2 regions of the Allobosea sp. P1_B10 genome follow, and region 2 is predicted to be linked to the other one. Evidence: predicted binding sites of a transcription regulator. Region 2 holds the regulator's gene; the other holds the start of a gene.
What was found. Region 2 encodes PhoB, which activates phosphate uptake and scavenging genes when phosphate is short. Its sites were predicted from a motif close to TGTCATNNANCTGTCAT; they were not measured.

Region 1: the regulator PhoB is predicted to act here: its motif matches at 4,160-4,176, upstream of phnD (phosphate/phosphite/phosphonate ABC transporter substrate-binding protein).

What each region holds. Positions count from the first base shown of each region.
Region 1 covers NZ_JBFTZP010000002.1:10,215-17,350, forward strand. Annotated here, with positions in the region: gene AC1D2L_RS04725 (extracellular solute-binding protein) at 1-261, opposite strand, end outside; gene AC1D2L_RS04730 (ABC transporter permease) at 323-1,966, opposite strand; gene AC1D2L_RS04735 (ABC transporter ATP-binding protein) at 1,963-3,021, opposite strand; gene AC1D2L_RS04740 (inositol monophosphatase family protein) at 3,079-3,870, opposite strand; gene phnD (phosphate/phosphite/phosphonate ABC transporter substrate-binding protein) at 4,224-5,273, shown strand; gene phnC (phosphonate ABC transporter ATP-binding protein) at 5,310-6,095, shown strand; gene phnE (phosphonate ABC transporter, permease protein PhnE) at 6,092-7,136, shown strand, end outside.
Region 2 covers NZ_JBFTZP010000003.1:37,084-44,219, forward strand. Annotated here, with positions in the region: gene pstA (phosphate ABC transporter permease PstA) at 1-281, shown strand, start outside; gene pstB (phosphate ABC transporter ATP-binding protein PstB) at 344-1,144, shown strand; gene phoU (phosphate signaling complex protein PhoU) at 1,196-1,915, shown strand; gene phoB (phosphate regulon transcriptional regulator PhoB) at 2,055-2,753, shown strand; gene thiE (thiamine phosphate synthase) at 2,946-3,578, opposite strand; gene thiM (hydroxyethylthiazole kinase) at 3,575-4,360, opposite strand; TPP riboswitch at 4,440-4,543, opposite strand; gene AC1D2L_RS07710 (hypothetical protein) at 4,630-4,830, opposite strand; gene AC1D2L_RS07715 (hypothetical protein) at 4,897-5,184, opposite strand; gene AC1D2L_RS07720 (OmpA family protein) at 5,336-6,799, opposite strand.

The DNA.
Region 1 (7,136 bases), on a different contig from region 2:
CTTGGCGGCTTCCGCCTCGATGCGGCGTAGAAGCTGGCCCGAGCCTCCGGTGATCGTGCTGATCTTCAGGTTGGGCAGCTTCTCCTTGGCGACGCCGAGGATCGAGTCGACCGCCTGAGCATTGTTGGAGGTGTAGAGCACGACGGAGCCGGAGGCGCCCTGCGCCAGGGCGGGGCTGAGGCTCGGCGCGGCTGCGAGGCCGGCAAGCCCGGCGAGCAGGGTGCGGCGGTCGATGGTTGCGGTCATGGCGGGTCCCTTCATGGTTTTCCCCTCTGTAAGGCCGCCGCGGGATGTCGGCCGGCCGAATTTCAAATGTCCCGGTTCAGCTCTTCGACGAGAACAGGTCGATCTTGAAGACGCGGGTGGCGACGATGATGGGAATCAGGATCACCGCGACCAGCACCAGCCCGTATGCCGAGGCCTGCGCCATCAGATTGGAGTCGATCAGCTTGTAGATCTGGATCGGCATGGTCTCGCGGCCGCCGGAATAGACGATGATCGAGGCGGAGAGTTCGGCGACCGTGGTCGTCCAGGTCAGCACGGCCGCGGCCGCGACGGCCGGCAGCATCAGCGGCAGCACGACCTTGAAGAAGGTGGCCACCGGCGGCACGCCGAGGCTGATCGAGGCCTCCTCGATGGAGTTCGGGATATTGTAGAGCGTCGATGACGAGTTGCGGATGCCGAACGGAAGGCGGCGCACGACATAGGCCAGCACGATGATGCTCGCGGTCCCGGTTATCGGCAGGAAGCCCGTGTTGAAGGACATCAGCAGGCCTATGCCGATGATGGTGCCTGACAGCGCGAGCGGCAGGGCGGTGAGATAGTCCAGCAGCGGCGTCAGGATGTTGCGCTTCTTGACGATCAGATAGCTCACCAGCGCGCTGAAGGTGATGCCGATCACCGTCGCCACGGCAGAATAGGCGAGCGTGTTCAGGACCGGGTCGGGAGCCAGCCGGAACAGCCGCTCAACATGGGTCGTGGTCCATTCGCCCCAGCGCATGACCGGGCCGCGCGACACGGTGAAGGCGCCGACCAGGATCGAGCCAAGCGGCAGCAGCGAGACGACGACGATGACGCCGGCCAGGAGCCCCGTGACGAGGCCCGCCACCCCGCGCAAACGTTCGGCGCGTGCGCCGCGGCCCTGCGTCACCTCGTGGCGGCCGCGCGAGACGATCCAGCGTTGCGCGAACAGGACGATCATGACGAGCGCGATCGAGACGGTCGCAAGGGTCGACTGCATCACAGGATCGGAGCCGCCTTCGGCGACGGCGGCCTGATAGGTCAGCACCGAGAGCAGTGGCACGCGGCTGCCCAGGATGGTGGCGGTGGCAAAATTCCCGACGACGAGGGTGAAGACGAGGAGCGCGCTTGCCAGCACCGCCGGCAGAACCACCGGCAACATGACCTTCAGCCGAGAGCGGGCAGGGGAGGTGCCGAGGCTCTGGGCGGCCTCCTCGAGCTGGACGTCGAAGCCGCGGATCGCGGCCAGGGTGCCGATATAGACATAGGTGTAATAGGTGAAGGTCATCACCGTGATCAGGCCGGGCCAGCCGTAGAAGCTCGGGATGTCCATGCCGCGCGCGCCGAGCCAGCGCGTGATGAAACCGTTATTCCCCAGCATCATGAGCCAGGTCTGTGCGGCGATGACCTCGGGTATCACCAGCGTGACCAGCGGGAGTACGGCGACGATGCTTTTGCCAGGAAACTCGAAGCGCGCTGTAAAATAGGCCAGCGGCACGCCGATCAGCGTCGTCGTGATCGTGACGGCTATGCCGAGCAGGATCGTGTTGACGATCGCGGCGGCGTATTTCGGATCGCCGGCGACCATGCTCCAGCCGGAGCGCCCGCTCGCCCCGCCGAAGCTGCCGGTCAGGACGTTGAACAGCGGATAAAGCAGAAACACGGCCAGGATCGCGAGCGCCAGCGCCGAGAACCAGAACCAGACCGAGCGCAGCTGCGCGGTCACGACGCCAGCACCAGGGTCTTGTTGGGATCGAAGACGAGCCCGACCGACGCCCCGGGCTCGAAGCGGTCATGTGCGCCGTTCTGGAGATCGACCGCAACGCTGCGGCCGCTGGCGAGCATGATCTTGTAGCTGGTCTTGCCACCGAGATACTGACGATGGGCGACGGTCGCCGGCAGCGCGCCGTCCCGGCCAGGCTCGGTCAGTTCGATATCCTCTGGCCGCGCGACGAGAATGGCCTTGCCGGCGGCGAGCGCCGACGGAGCGCGGGCGTTGATCGGCGCGCCATCGAGGGAGATTGCACCGACTTCGCCTGCCTGGCGCGCCTGCGTCGCGACCTCGACCAGATTGGCGCCGCCGACGAAGTCGGCGACATAGCCGGTCCTGGGTTCGCGATAGATCGCGGCGGGGCTGCCGACCTGCTCGAGCCGGCCCTGGTTCATCACGCCGATGCGATCGGACATAGCGAGCGCTTCCTCGCGGTCATGCGTGACGAAGACCGTGGTGATCTTCGCCTCGCGCTGCAGTTCGACGATGGTCTCGCGGACCTGGACGCGCAGCTTCGCGTCGAGATTGGACAAGGGCTCGTCCATCAGCAGCACCAGAGGCTGGATGACGAGCGCGCGGGCCAGCGCGACACGCTGGCGCTGGCCGCCCGAAAGCGCGGCCGGGTGGCGATTGCCGAGATGACCGAGCCCGACGCGTTCCAGCGCCGCGCCGACCTTGGCCTTGACCTGGCTTTCCGGCTGCTTTCGCGCGCGCAGGCCATAGGCGACGTTGTCGAAAACGGTCTTGTCGGGGAAGAGCGCGTAGTCCTGGAACACCATGCCGATGTCGCGTTTGTGCGGCGGCAGATGCGTGACGTCCTTGTCGCCGAAGCGCAGGCGGCCGCGCTCGGCGGTGATAAAGCCGGCGATCGTGCGCAACAGCGTGGTCTTGCCGCAGCCGCTGGGGCCGAGAAGGGTGAAGAAGGAGCCGGGCTCGATCGTGAGCTCGAGGCCGTCGATCACCCTTTGCCCGCCATAAGCCACGGCGAGGTCCTCGATCGCGATACCCATGTTACCCCTCCGCAATGGCCGCCCCGGCGGATCGTCGCCGTCTCGGAGCCGGTGATGTCAGTTCTTCATGGCCTGTTCGACCAGGCGCAGGGCGTCGCGATGGCGCGCCGGATCGCCGGCCGCCAGAATTCGCTTGCCCGTCTGCTGCGTGATCGGAGCGCCCTCCCAGTCGGTGATGATGCCGCCGGCGCCTTCGAGGATCGGGCGGAAGGGCGCAAAGTCCCAGAGCTTGAGGCGGGTGTCGATGGCGGCGTCGGTGCGCCCCGAGGCGAGCAGCCCGTAGCTCATGCAGGCGCCGCCCCAGATCCGCCAGGCGGTCGCGGCGCGCATGGCGTCGAGCGCCGGGCGCTCCTCGTCGTCGAAGAAATCGGGATTGCTGGCGGAGATGATCGCCTCGGCCAGGCCGCCGCAGGCGCGGGTCCGGCAAGGCGCGCCGTTATGCGTCGTGGAACGGCCCTCGAAGCCGATCCAGCGGTCGCCGGTCACCGGGTGGTCGATGACGCCCAGGATCGGCACGCCATCGCGCATCAGGGAGATCAGGGTGCCATAGACCGGCATGCCGGCGATGAAGGCTGCGGTGCCGTCGATGGGATCGAGCACCCAGACGAACTCGGCGTCCGGATTGATCGGTTCGTCCTCCTCGCCGATGATGCCATGGCGCGGGAACCGATCGGCGATCATCTCGCGCAGGCGGCGTTCGATCCGCGCATCCAGCGCCGTGACGAAGCTGCGGTCCGGCTTGACCTCGACGTCCGGGCGAACGGATGCCGCATCACGCAGGATCGAGCCGCTCTCGGCGACCATCAGGTCCGCGAAGGCCAGCCAGCTGTTCTCATCACTCGCGATCACAACCAAGCTCCCCCACCCGGTGTCATTTTGTAGATGATATACAATCTGAAGGACTGAGGCGAGAGGCCCTGTGGTTTCCGGCGGACGATGCTAGCCGGACGCGGGTCAAACCCGTTTCAGCGTCACTTCGCTCGCGGGCGCCCATAAACGGCGAATTTGCGGCCCGGTACGGGTTTCCGGAGACGATCGGGCCGGCACCGACGTGGCCGTGGCGCGACCGTCGAGGGCATAAGCGGGGCTGTCGTATTCGCCTTAAGTCTTAGTCGGCTCCGGCCGGCGCGGGTGGAATGTGACAGTTTTATGTCACATACCAAAGGGAAGCCAGACAATAGGCGCCTCGGGAGGACCGTTCCATGAGCTTCAAGCTACCGCATCTCGCCGCCACGACCTCCTTGCTGCTCGCTCTGGGCGCCGGTTCCGTCGCCCCCGCCAATGCGCAGGAGGCCTGCCCCGCCAGTGGCCAGCTCGACACGCTGTATTGCGACGCGAACAAGGATCTGGTGGCCGACGCGCCGACCGACCCGAAGAAGTGGAAGGACCCGTCCGCGCTGGTCTGGGCCTATACCCCGGTCGAGGACCCTGCCGTCTACGCCAACATCTTCAAGCCGCTGACCGACCATCTCGCGACCTGCACCGGCAAGCGCATTGTCTACTACCCCGTGCAGTCGAACTCTGCCGAGATCGAGGCGATGCGCTCGGGCCGCCTGCATTTCGCCGGCTTCTCGACCGGGCCGACTGGCTTCGCGGTCAATCTCGCAGGTGCAGTGCCGTTCGCGGCCAAAGGGGCGGGGACCGAGGTGCGTGGCTACAACCTCGTCGCGGTGGTCAAGGCGTCGAGCCCCTTCCAGAAGCTGTCCGATCTCAAGGGCAAGAAGGTCGCCCACACCTCGCCCTCGTCGAACTCCGGCAATCTCGCGCCACGCGTGCTTTTCCCGGAACAGGGGCTGACCGCCGACACCGACTACAAGCCGCTCATGTCGGGCGGGCACGACAAGTCGTTGCTCGGCGTCGTATCGGGCGACTACGACATGGGTGCGGTCGCCGGCGACGTCTATGAGCGCATGATCGTGCGCGGCACGATCAAGAAGGAAGACGTGCGCGAGATCTATCGCAGCCCGATCTTCCCGACCTCGTCCTTCGCCTACGCCCACGATCTGAAACCCGAGCTCGCCAAGAAGCTGACGGACTGCTTCTTCTCCTTCCGCTTCACTCCGGAAATGACCAAGGAGTTCAACGGCGACGACCGCTTCCTGCCGATCAGCTACCAGAAGGACTGGGCGGTGGTGCGCGAAGTCGCCGAGAAATCGGGCACGCCGTACAACAAGTCCGCCTACGAGATCGAGGCCAAGCGCGAGGCCGACGAGATGGCCAAGAAGAAGGCCGCGCCTGCCAAGGCTCCCTGATCGCGCGACGCAGTCCTCAAACCAGGTTCACGATCCATGAGCGCCCTGCCTGAGGCGTCCGGCCAGGGCCGGGCGCTCGTCATTCGAAACCTGGTCAAAGAGTATCGGCCCGGCCAACCCGTGCTCCGCGACATCTCGCTGGAGGTGTCGGAGCCCGGCATCGTCGCGATCATCGGTCCGTCGGGAACCGGCAAGTCGACGCTGATCCGCTGCATCAACCGCCTGGTCGACCCGACATCGGGCTCGATCGTGCTCGGCGGCGTCGATTTGGCGAAACTCCAGGGCGAGGCGCTGCGCCAGGCGCGCCGCCGGCTGGGCATGGTCTTCCAGGAATACAATCTGGTCGAGCGCCTGACCGTGATCGAAAACGTGCTGTGCGGACGGTTGGGTTACGTCCCGGTCTGGCGCGCCTGGACGCGACGCTTCTCGGATGCAGACATCGCGCGCGCCTTCTCGCTGCTGGATTCGGTGGGGCTGGGCGAGTTCGCGACCCGCCGCGCCGACCAGCTCTCGGGCGGCCAGCGCCAGCGCGTCGGCATCGCCCGCGCCGTGATGCAGGAGCCCGACCTCGTTCTCGCCGACGAGCCGACCTCGTCGCTCGACCCGAAAACCTCCGTCGAGATCATGGAGCTGCTCGCCAAGGTCGGACGCGACCGCGACATCCCCGTGCTCGTCAACATCCACAACGTCGCGCTGGCACGGCGCTACGCGCTGCGCATCATCGGCATGTCGAAGGGGCTCGTCGTCTATGACGGCCCGCCGGGCGGCCTCCAGGACAGCCATCTCGCCGAGATCTATGGCGGCGAGGGCTGGATGGAATGAGCGCGCCGGCTGCGTCTTCGGGAAGCCTGCGGCAGCGCGCCTTCCCCACGAACTGGCCGCTGCGGATCGGCGCCGCGGTCTTCCTCGGCTATGTCGCCTATGCCGCGCGTATCCTCGACATCCGCTGGGAGCGCTTCGTCCAGGGCCTGGACAATGGTGCGAAATTCCTGGGCCGGATGTTTCCGCCCAACGTCGCCGCCGACAAGATGCAGTTGCTGCTGGATGGCATGCTGGAATCGCTTCAGATCGCGATCATCGCGACCGCGGCCGGCGTGCTCCTGGCCTTGCCTCTGGGGCTGTTTGCGGCGCGAAACCTGATGCCGCTGCCCGTCACCATCGCGGCACGCGGGGTGATTGCGCTGTGCCGGACCTTCCATCCGGTCATCGTCGCGATCCTGTTCGTCAAGGCGGTCGGGTTCGGGGCGCTGGCGGGCGTGATGGCGCTGGTGATCGCGACGCTGGGCTTCATCGCGAAGCTCATCGCGGAGGCGATAGAGGAGATGTCGATGAAGCCGATCGAGGCGCTGCGCGCGACGGGCGCGCCGTTCCTCTCGGTCGTGACCATGGGGGTGGTGCCCCAAGTCCTGCCGCGTTTCATCGGCTTTGCCGCCTATCAGCTCGATTCCAACCTGCGCAATTCCGCCCTCGTCGGCCTGGTCGGGGGCGGCGGCATCGGGGCCACCCTGTTCACAGCCTTCCAGCGCTTCGACTATGATTTCGTGCTGACCATCATCATCGCGATCATCGTCACGGTGATGGCGGGCGAGGTTCTCTCGGCCTTCATGCGCCGGGTCTATCAGGACGAGGCACCCTCGGGCGTCGTGATCGAGCGGCCGGAGGGGCGCCTCTGGCGTCGCTTCAGCCCGCTCGAACGCTGGTTGCGGCTGGCCTTCTGGGGGCTGGCTGCCGCCGCGCTCGGCTGGTCTCTGCAGACCATCGAGGTCATCCCCGAATTCCTGTACGATGCGCCGCAGCAGACAGCCGACCTGTTCGGCCGGATGTGGCCGATCGACTGGAGCTATTTCGGCAAGACCGTAGCCG
Region 2 (7,136 bases):
GGCGCGCCGCGAAATCGGGCATGGTCACCGGCATCCTGCTGGCGCTCGCCCGCATCGCCGGCGAGACCGCGCCCCTGCTCTTCACCGCGCTGAACAACAATTTCTGGTTCTCGCCCTCGCTGGTCGGCGGCGTCTCCAACCTGCCGGTGACGATCTACCAGTTCGCCTCGGCCCCTTACGAGAACTGGCAGCAGCTCGCCTGGGCGGGCTCGCTGATCATCACGGTCTCGATCCTCGTGCTCTCGCTCATCGCCCGCCGCATAGTGCGCGGCTCCAGATAAGCCGCCGCAAAACAACAGCCCGACGTCAGACCCCGTCGCGTCCGATCTGAAGGAACCTGTCGATGCTTTCGACCCTTGAACTCTCCCCGCAGACGCTCGATGCCGAAGCCCCGGTGCGGATCGCGGTCAAGAACCTCGATTTCTACTATGGCGAGCACAAGGCCCTGAAGGGCGTGAACCTCGATTTCCGCGACCGCCATGTCACGGCGCTGATCGGCCCCTCGGGCTGCGGCAAGTCGACCCTGCTGCGCATCTTCAACCGCATCTACTCGCTCTATCCCGAGCAGCGGGCCACCGGCGAGGTCATGCTCGACGGGCGCAACGTCATCTCCAACGATATCGACGTCAACGAGCTGCGCTCGCGCATCGGCATGGTCTTCCAGAAGCCGACGCCCTTCCCGATGTCGATCTACGACAACGTCGCCTTCGGCATCCGCCTCTACGAGAAGCCGCCGAAATCCGAGCTCGACGACCGCGTCGAGGGCGCCCTGCGTCGCGCCGCGCTCTGGGACGAGGTCAAGGACAAGCTCAAGGCCTCCGGCATGGGCCTGTCGGGCGGACAGCAGCAGCGGCTGTGCATTGCGCGCACCATCGCGCAGCGCCCCGAGGTCATCCTGTTCGACGAGCCGACCTCGGCGCTGGACCCGATCTCGACCGGCAAGATCGAGGACCTGCTGGAGCAGTTGAAGACCGACTTCACGATCGTCATCGTGACCCACAACATGCAGCAGGCGGCTCGTATCTCGCAGTACACCGCCTTCATGTATCTCGGCGAGGTCATCGAGTTCGCGCCGACCAACACCATCTTCATGAACCCGCATAAGAGGCAGACGCAGGACTACGTGACCGGCCGCTTCGGCTGAAGCGTTCCAGACGATCCGCTCTCCAGCCCGCGCCGCCAAGGGAATAACGCCATGTCCGACCACATCGTCCGCTCCTATGACGCCGAACTGGAATCGCTGCGCCGCAGCCTTGCCGAGATGGGCGGCATGTCCGAGCGCATGCTCGGCGATTCCACCGTCGCGCTGGTGCGTCGCGACACCACCCTGGCGCAGAAGGTGATCGCCGCCGACCAGCGGCTCGACAACCTGCAGCGCGATGTCGAGGAGCGGGCGGTGCTGACCATCGCGCGCCGCCAGCCGCTCGCCAACGACCTGCGCGAGCTGATCTCGGCGATCCGCATCGCCTCGGACATCGAGCGCGTCGGCGATCTCGCCAAGAACATCGCTAAGCGCGCGGTCGCTATCTCCGGCCAGTTCCAGCCGCCGCATCGCGCCGTGGTCGGCCTCGAGCATATGAGCCGCCTGGTGCAGGCCCAGCTCAAGGACGTTCTCGACGCCTATGCCGCCGGCAATGAGCAGAAGGCGCTGGAGGTCTGGCACCGTGATGGCGAGATCGATGCGCTCTACACCTCGCTCTTCCGCGAGCTGCTGACCTATATGATGGAAGATCCGCGCAACATCACCTTCTGCACGCATCTCCTGTTCTGCGCCAAGAACGTCGAGCGTATCGGCGACCACACCACCAACATCGCCGAGACCATCCACTATCTGGTTACCGGCGAGTCGCTCGATCTCAATCGCCCGAAGATCGACACCACAGACATCAGCGTCGAGGCCGTCACGGGGCGGTGATACGTACGGCCAATGCGGACGCGTCATTCTCGGGCGAAGCGAAGCGCAGACCCGAGAATCTCATGACAGAATTGCATTGGTCCAGAGATGGTCGGGTCAAGCCCGACCATGACGTCAAGTCTTCAAACGGAAACGCGCCATGCCCGCACGCATCCTGATCGTCGAGGACGAGGAGCCGTTGACGCTCCTGCTGCGCTACAACCTGGAGGCCGAAGGCTTTGAGGTCGACAGCGTCGCGCGCGGCGACGACGCCGAACTGCACCTTCGCGACCACACGCCCGACCTCGTCCTGCTCGACTGGATGCTGCCGGGGCTGTCTGGAATCGAACTTTGCCGGCGCCTGCGGACCCGCCGCGACACAGAGCGCGTACCGATCATCATGCTGACCGCACGCGGCGAGGAGACCGAGCGCGTGCGCGGCCTGGCGACCGGCGCCGACGACTATGTCGTCAAGCCGTTCTCTCTGCCGGAACTGATCGCGCGCATCCAGGCGCTGCTGCGCCGGGCCAAGCCCGGCCATGTCGCAGGGCTGCTGACGGCGGGCGATCTCGAACTCGACCGCACCACCCGCCGCGTCCGCCGCGCCGGTACAGAGCTGCATCTGGGCCCGACTGAGTTCCGGCTGCTTGAATTCCTGATGCAGGCTCCCGGCCGCGTCTATTCGCGCGCCCAGCTGCTCGACGCCGTCTGGGGCCGCGACGTCTATATCGACGAGCGCACGGTCGACGTGCATGTCGGGCGCCTGCGCAAGGCGATCACGCCGGGCGACGCCAAGGACCCGCTGCGCACGGTGCGGGGCTCAGGCTACGCCTTCGACGAGACGTTTGCGCGCAGCTGAGGGCACAGCCTCCGTCGTCATTCCGGGGTGCCCCACAGGGGCGAGCCCGGAACCCGTGACGACGGTCAAAACTCTGTCTGATCGGCTGAGTCGTCATTGCGAGCGCAGCGAAGCAATCCAGTCTTTGTAGAGCGCTACGCCCTGCTGGATTGCTTCGTCGCTGCGCTCCTCGCAATGACGGTGGTGCGTCGCTCAGAGAGCCGCGCGCAGCCGGCGCGTATCGCCCTCGACATCATCGCCGCCGAACACCGCGCCGATCACGGCGATGCCGTCTGCTCCCGCTGCCATCACACTCGCCGCATTCTGCGCCGTGATGCCCGCGATCGCGCCGATTGGCAGCGCGCCCAGCACCGTGCGGGCCTGTTCGCGCAGCGCGGCATAGCCATCGAGCCCGAGCGGTGCGTCGGCATTGTCCTTGTGGACCGTCGCGAAGATTCCGCCGATGCAGGCATAGTCGATCCGCGCCGAGCCGCGATAGGGCAACTCGCTGGCGTTTTTCAGCGTGGCACCGATGATCGCGCTTTCGCCGAGCAGGCGGCGCGCATCGGCAAGCTCCATGTCGTCGGCTCCGACATGGACGCCGTCCGCGCCTGAGGCCAGCGCGACGTCGATGCGGTCATTGATCAATAGCGGCACGCCTGTGCCAGCCAGCGCCGCCTTGATGGCTCGCGCCTCGCGGACCATCTCGCGGGTCGAGGCGTCCTTGGCGCGGTACTGGATCAGCGTGGCCCCGCCACGAGCCGCAGCGGCGGAGAGTTCTGCCAGCGACCGACCCCTCCCGATCTGCGGATCGACGATGCCGTAAAGCAGGATATCGACGCTCACTGTTGTTCTCCCATGCCCGCACGCAGCGTCGCTTCATCGATGGCGGCCAGCGCGTCGATCAGCTCGACGCCAAAACTGCCGGGGCCCCTGGAGCGCTGGGCTGCGATCTCGCCGGCGATACCATAAGCGATCAGCGCCGCCGCCGCCGCGCGGGCAAAATCGCTCTCGACGGCGCAGCAGGCTGCGATCAGGGCGCCGGCCGCGCAGCCGACCCCGGTCACTTTGGTCATCAGCGGGTGGCCATGCGCGACGCGATACTGGCCCGACGCGCCCTCGATCAGGTCGACCCTGCCGGTGGTGACGCAGGTCAGGTTGCGCTCGCGGGCATCGTCGAGCGCCGAGCCGAGCGCCGCCATTTCGGTGGCGTTGCCACGGACCACGACATCACGAAGCTTCAGGACCTCGCGCGAAACATGCTGGCGCAGCGGCGACAGCTCGACGAAGACGGGATCGAACACCAGCGGCTTGCCGTGATCGCGCGCCGCCTCTAGCAGCTTGGGAATAGCGAGTTCGCTCTCGGCATTGATCGTGCCGATATTGATCAGGATCGCGCCGGCGCCGCGCGCCATCGCCGCGACCTCGTCGACATGGATCGCCATGGATGGGATCGCGCCGAAGGCGAGCAGCATGTTGGCGGTGATGTTCTGGGCGACCGTATTGGTCAGGCATTGCACGCGCGGGCGCTGCGACGCGACGCGGGCGAGAATGGCGGCAGCGCCGGCGGCATCGATATGCTGTGCCGTCATCTGGCCTGGCCGGTCTGTGGTGGTGGGGACGTTCATCTGGATCTCCTCCTTGGTCCAAGGTTCAGGAGATCCGGGTTGGTTGAGCGGGTTAGTCGCTGTTAAGCGGCCACGCCAAAGGTAAGCCGCGTTCCAGTCCCTCCGCCGGTATGACCCGGATCAGGTTCGACGGGTTTGGCCCTGCGACCATCTCAGCTCTTGCGAGCACCCCTCGGAACGACGGAGAAACTAGGCGCGAAGTCGCGCGGGTGCAACCGGCGGATGCTGCAGGATCGATCGCCGGCCCGCAAGCCGGGCATGCCGCAGGCTCACGCCGAGATGTCGACGGCGCCGCCCTGGCCAGCCGGGAGCGTTGCCTTCTGCTGGGCCACGCTCTGCTCGAGCAATTCGAGCACCGCCTGGTCGCTGGCGGCCTGCTGGCGCAGCATTTCGGTCTGCAGGGCTTGCTGTGTCGCAGCTGCACGCGTCGCCATGGCGCTTTGCGCGATGGCGAGGGATGAATCGCTCATGGTCAGGCTCTCCTGCCCGGCAGGCTAGGAGGGACATCTTTCGCAATCGTAAATCGAAACGCTCGGTTAGGGCGCGATGATCGAGGGCACGCCGCGTGGCATCGGCGGGTCACGCTCGATCTGCGACGGGTTGCTGGCCTGTCGCACATTGCGTGGCCGCGCCGGCGGCGAAGGCTGGGCCGTATCGCCCAAGGCGCGTTCGCGTTCTGCGACCGTGCCGGGACTGGGAGCAAGCGGAATGCCCGGGGCGCGTTGCCGTTGCAGGCTGGTTCCCGGGTCGGCCTGGGCAATGCGGGTTTGCTCCAGCGCGACAGCGCCGCCGGCACTGAGGCCAAGCAGGAGTGAACCGATCAAGAACCTCTTATGCATGCGCATGACCTCGGCTCCTTTCACAGGGCTCCGGCGCGGTACCGGGGCGCTAGGATATCAACCGGGATATACCGCTGCGGTTCCCTGAGAGGGCAAAGCCGAAGGGAGCGGCCAAAGCGGCCGCTCCCCAAGGTTCTCAGCGGCTCTGGCCGGTGAGCAGTGGCGTGATACGCCGCAGTGTGACGCGGCGGTTTTCGCGGGCGGCGTCCTGCGTCGCCAGCTTGAGGTATTGCTCGCCATAGCCCTGTGTCGTCAGGTTCTCGGGCGGCACGCCGAAGTCACGCGTCATGATCTCGGCCACGGCCTGCGCGCGACGGTCCGACAGCGACAGGTTGTCGATGTCGCTGCCGACCGCATCCGTGTGGCCCTCGATCAGGAAGACCTCGTTGGGCGCGGCCTGCAGCGCCTGCCGGATCGATGCCGCGATCAGCGACAGCCGCTGTGCCTGGCCGTTGCCGACGACCCAGGACCCACTCTCGAAGGTGATGGTGTCGATATCGACGCTGCGCATGCGCGCACGCAGGTCAGGTGAGTATCGGACCTCGTCGAGCGTATAGCGCCGCGGGATCGCCGCGATCGGCGGCGCTGTGATGGTCTCGTAGAGCAGGCGCTCATCGGCGCGCTCAGCGTCGACGATATAGCGCTCGCGCGGCATCGGCAGCGGCGGGGGCGGCAACACCACGACCTCGTCCGAGAAGCGCTCGGGCCGGTCGCGACGCGTGTTGTCGATGATGACGAACTCCTCGCCGCCGCGCATCTGGCGGGTCCGCCGGATCAGGCGGCCATCCTCGTCGGTTATCGTGACGATGCGGGTGCCGTCGGGACGCTCGAACACCGAGCGCGTCTCGCCATTGCCGCGCTCGACGCGCTGGTCGATGCCGAGATCGCGGAACCGTTGCGTCTCGTCGCGCCGAATGATCGTGCGGTCGTCGTCGCGGATGATCGTGCGGCCGGGCTCGCGGATGATGGTGACGTCACCCTCTCGCCGTTCCTCGCGGCGGCCGCGCACATCCTCGAAGCGCTCCGCGCCCTGCGTCGCCATGATGCCGCCAATCGCGGCGGCGCCAAGACCGATCGCGGCCGCGCCGCCAAGCCCGATGCCGCCGCGGCGACCCTGCCGGTCGGGCGGGGGAACCTGGCCGGGGAGCGGGGGCTGGCCTGGAGCCATCTGCCCGGGCGCCGCCTGCCCAGGCGCCATTTGCCCAGGAGCCATCTGGCCAGGCGCCGCGACGGGCGGAACGGGGCGCGGCATGCCGGGCTGCACTCCGGGCTGGGCCTGCGGGGCTGGTGGTGGCGGCAGCGCCGAGGGCTGCCCGGGCACCGGGACAGGCCGGCCGGTGGCGCCATCGACCCCTGCCGCTCCGGGAGGAGGCGGGGGAGCGGGCGGCTGGCCGGGGAGCGGCTGCGGCCGCGCGCCGGTGGCATCGCTGCCGGGAGCCGTGATCGGCGGCACCGGACGCGGCATCGCCGGTGCTGCGCCGGGTTGACGCGGTGCGGGCGGGGCTGGCGGCAGCGCAGAGGGCTGGCCGGGAGCCGGAGTGGGCCGGGCCGCCGGAGGCTGGCCTGCCGGCGCGGAGATCGGCGGCACGGGACGCGGCATGGCCGGTTCTGCGCCGGGCTGGCGTTGAACCGGGGCCGGGCGTGTTGCGGGCGGCTGGCCGGGAGCGGCCTGGGGCGCGGGAGGGGCAGCGCGCGGCACGGCCGGAACGGCCGGCGTTACGGGAGCAACCGGCGCGGCTGGGGCCGGGGCTGGGGCAGCCGCGGGCGGCGACGCACGGCGCGGTTCCGCGCCAGGCGTGCGTGGCAGGCCTGGCCGCAGGCCAGGTTCGGCCCCTGCGGGCGGTGCGGGCGTCGGCCTTGGCGCGACCTGGGCGGGTGCCGGGGCGGGCGGGGCGGCAGCCGGCGGGCGCGGTGCGGCGGGAGGCGCTGCATTGGGA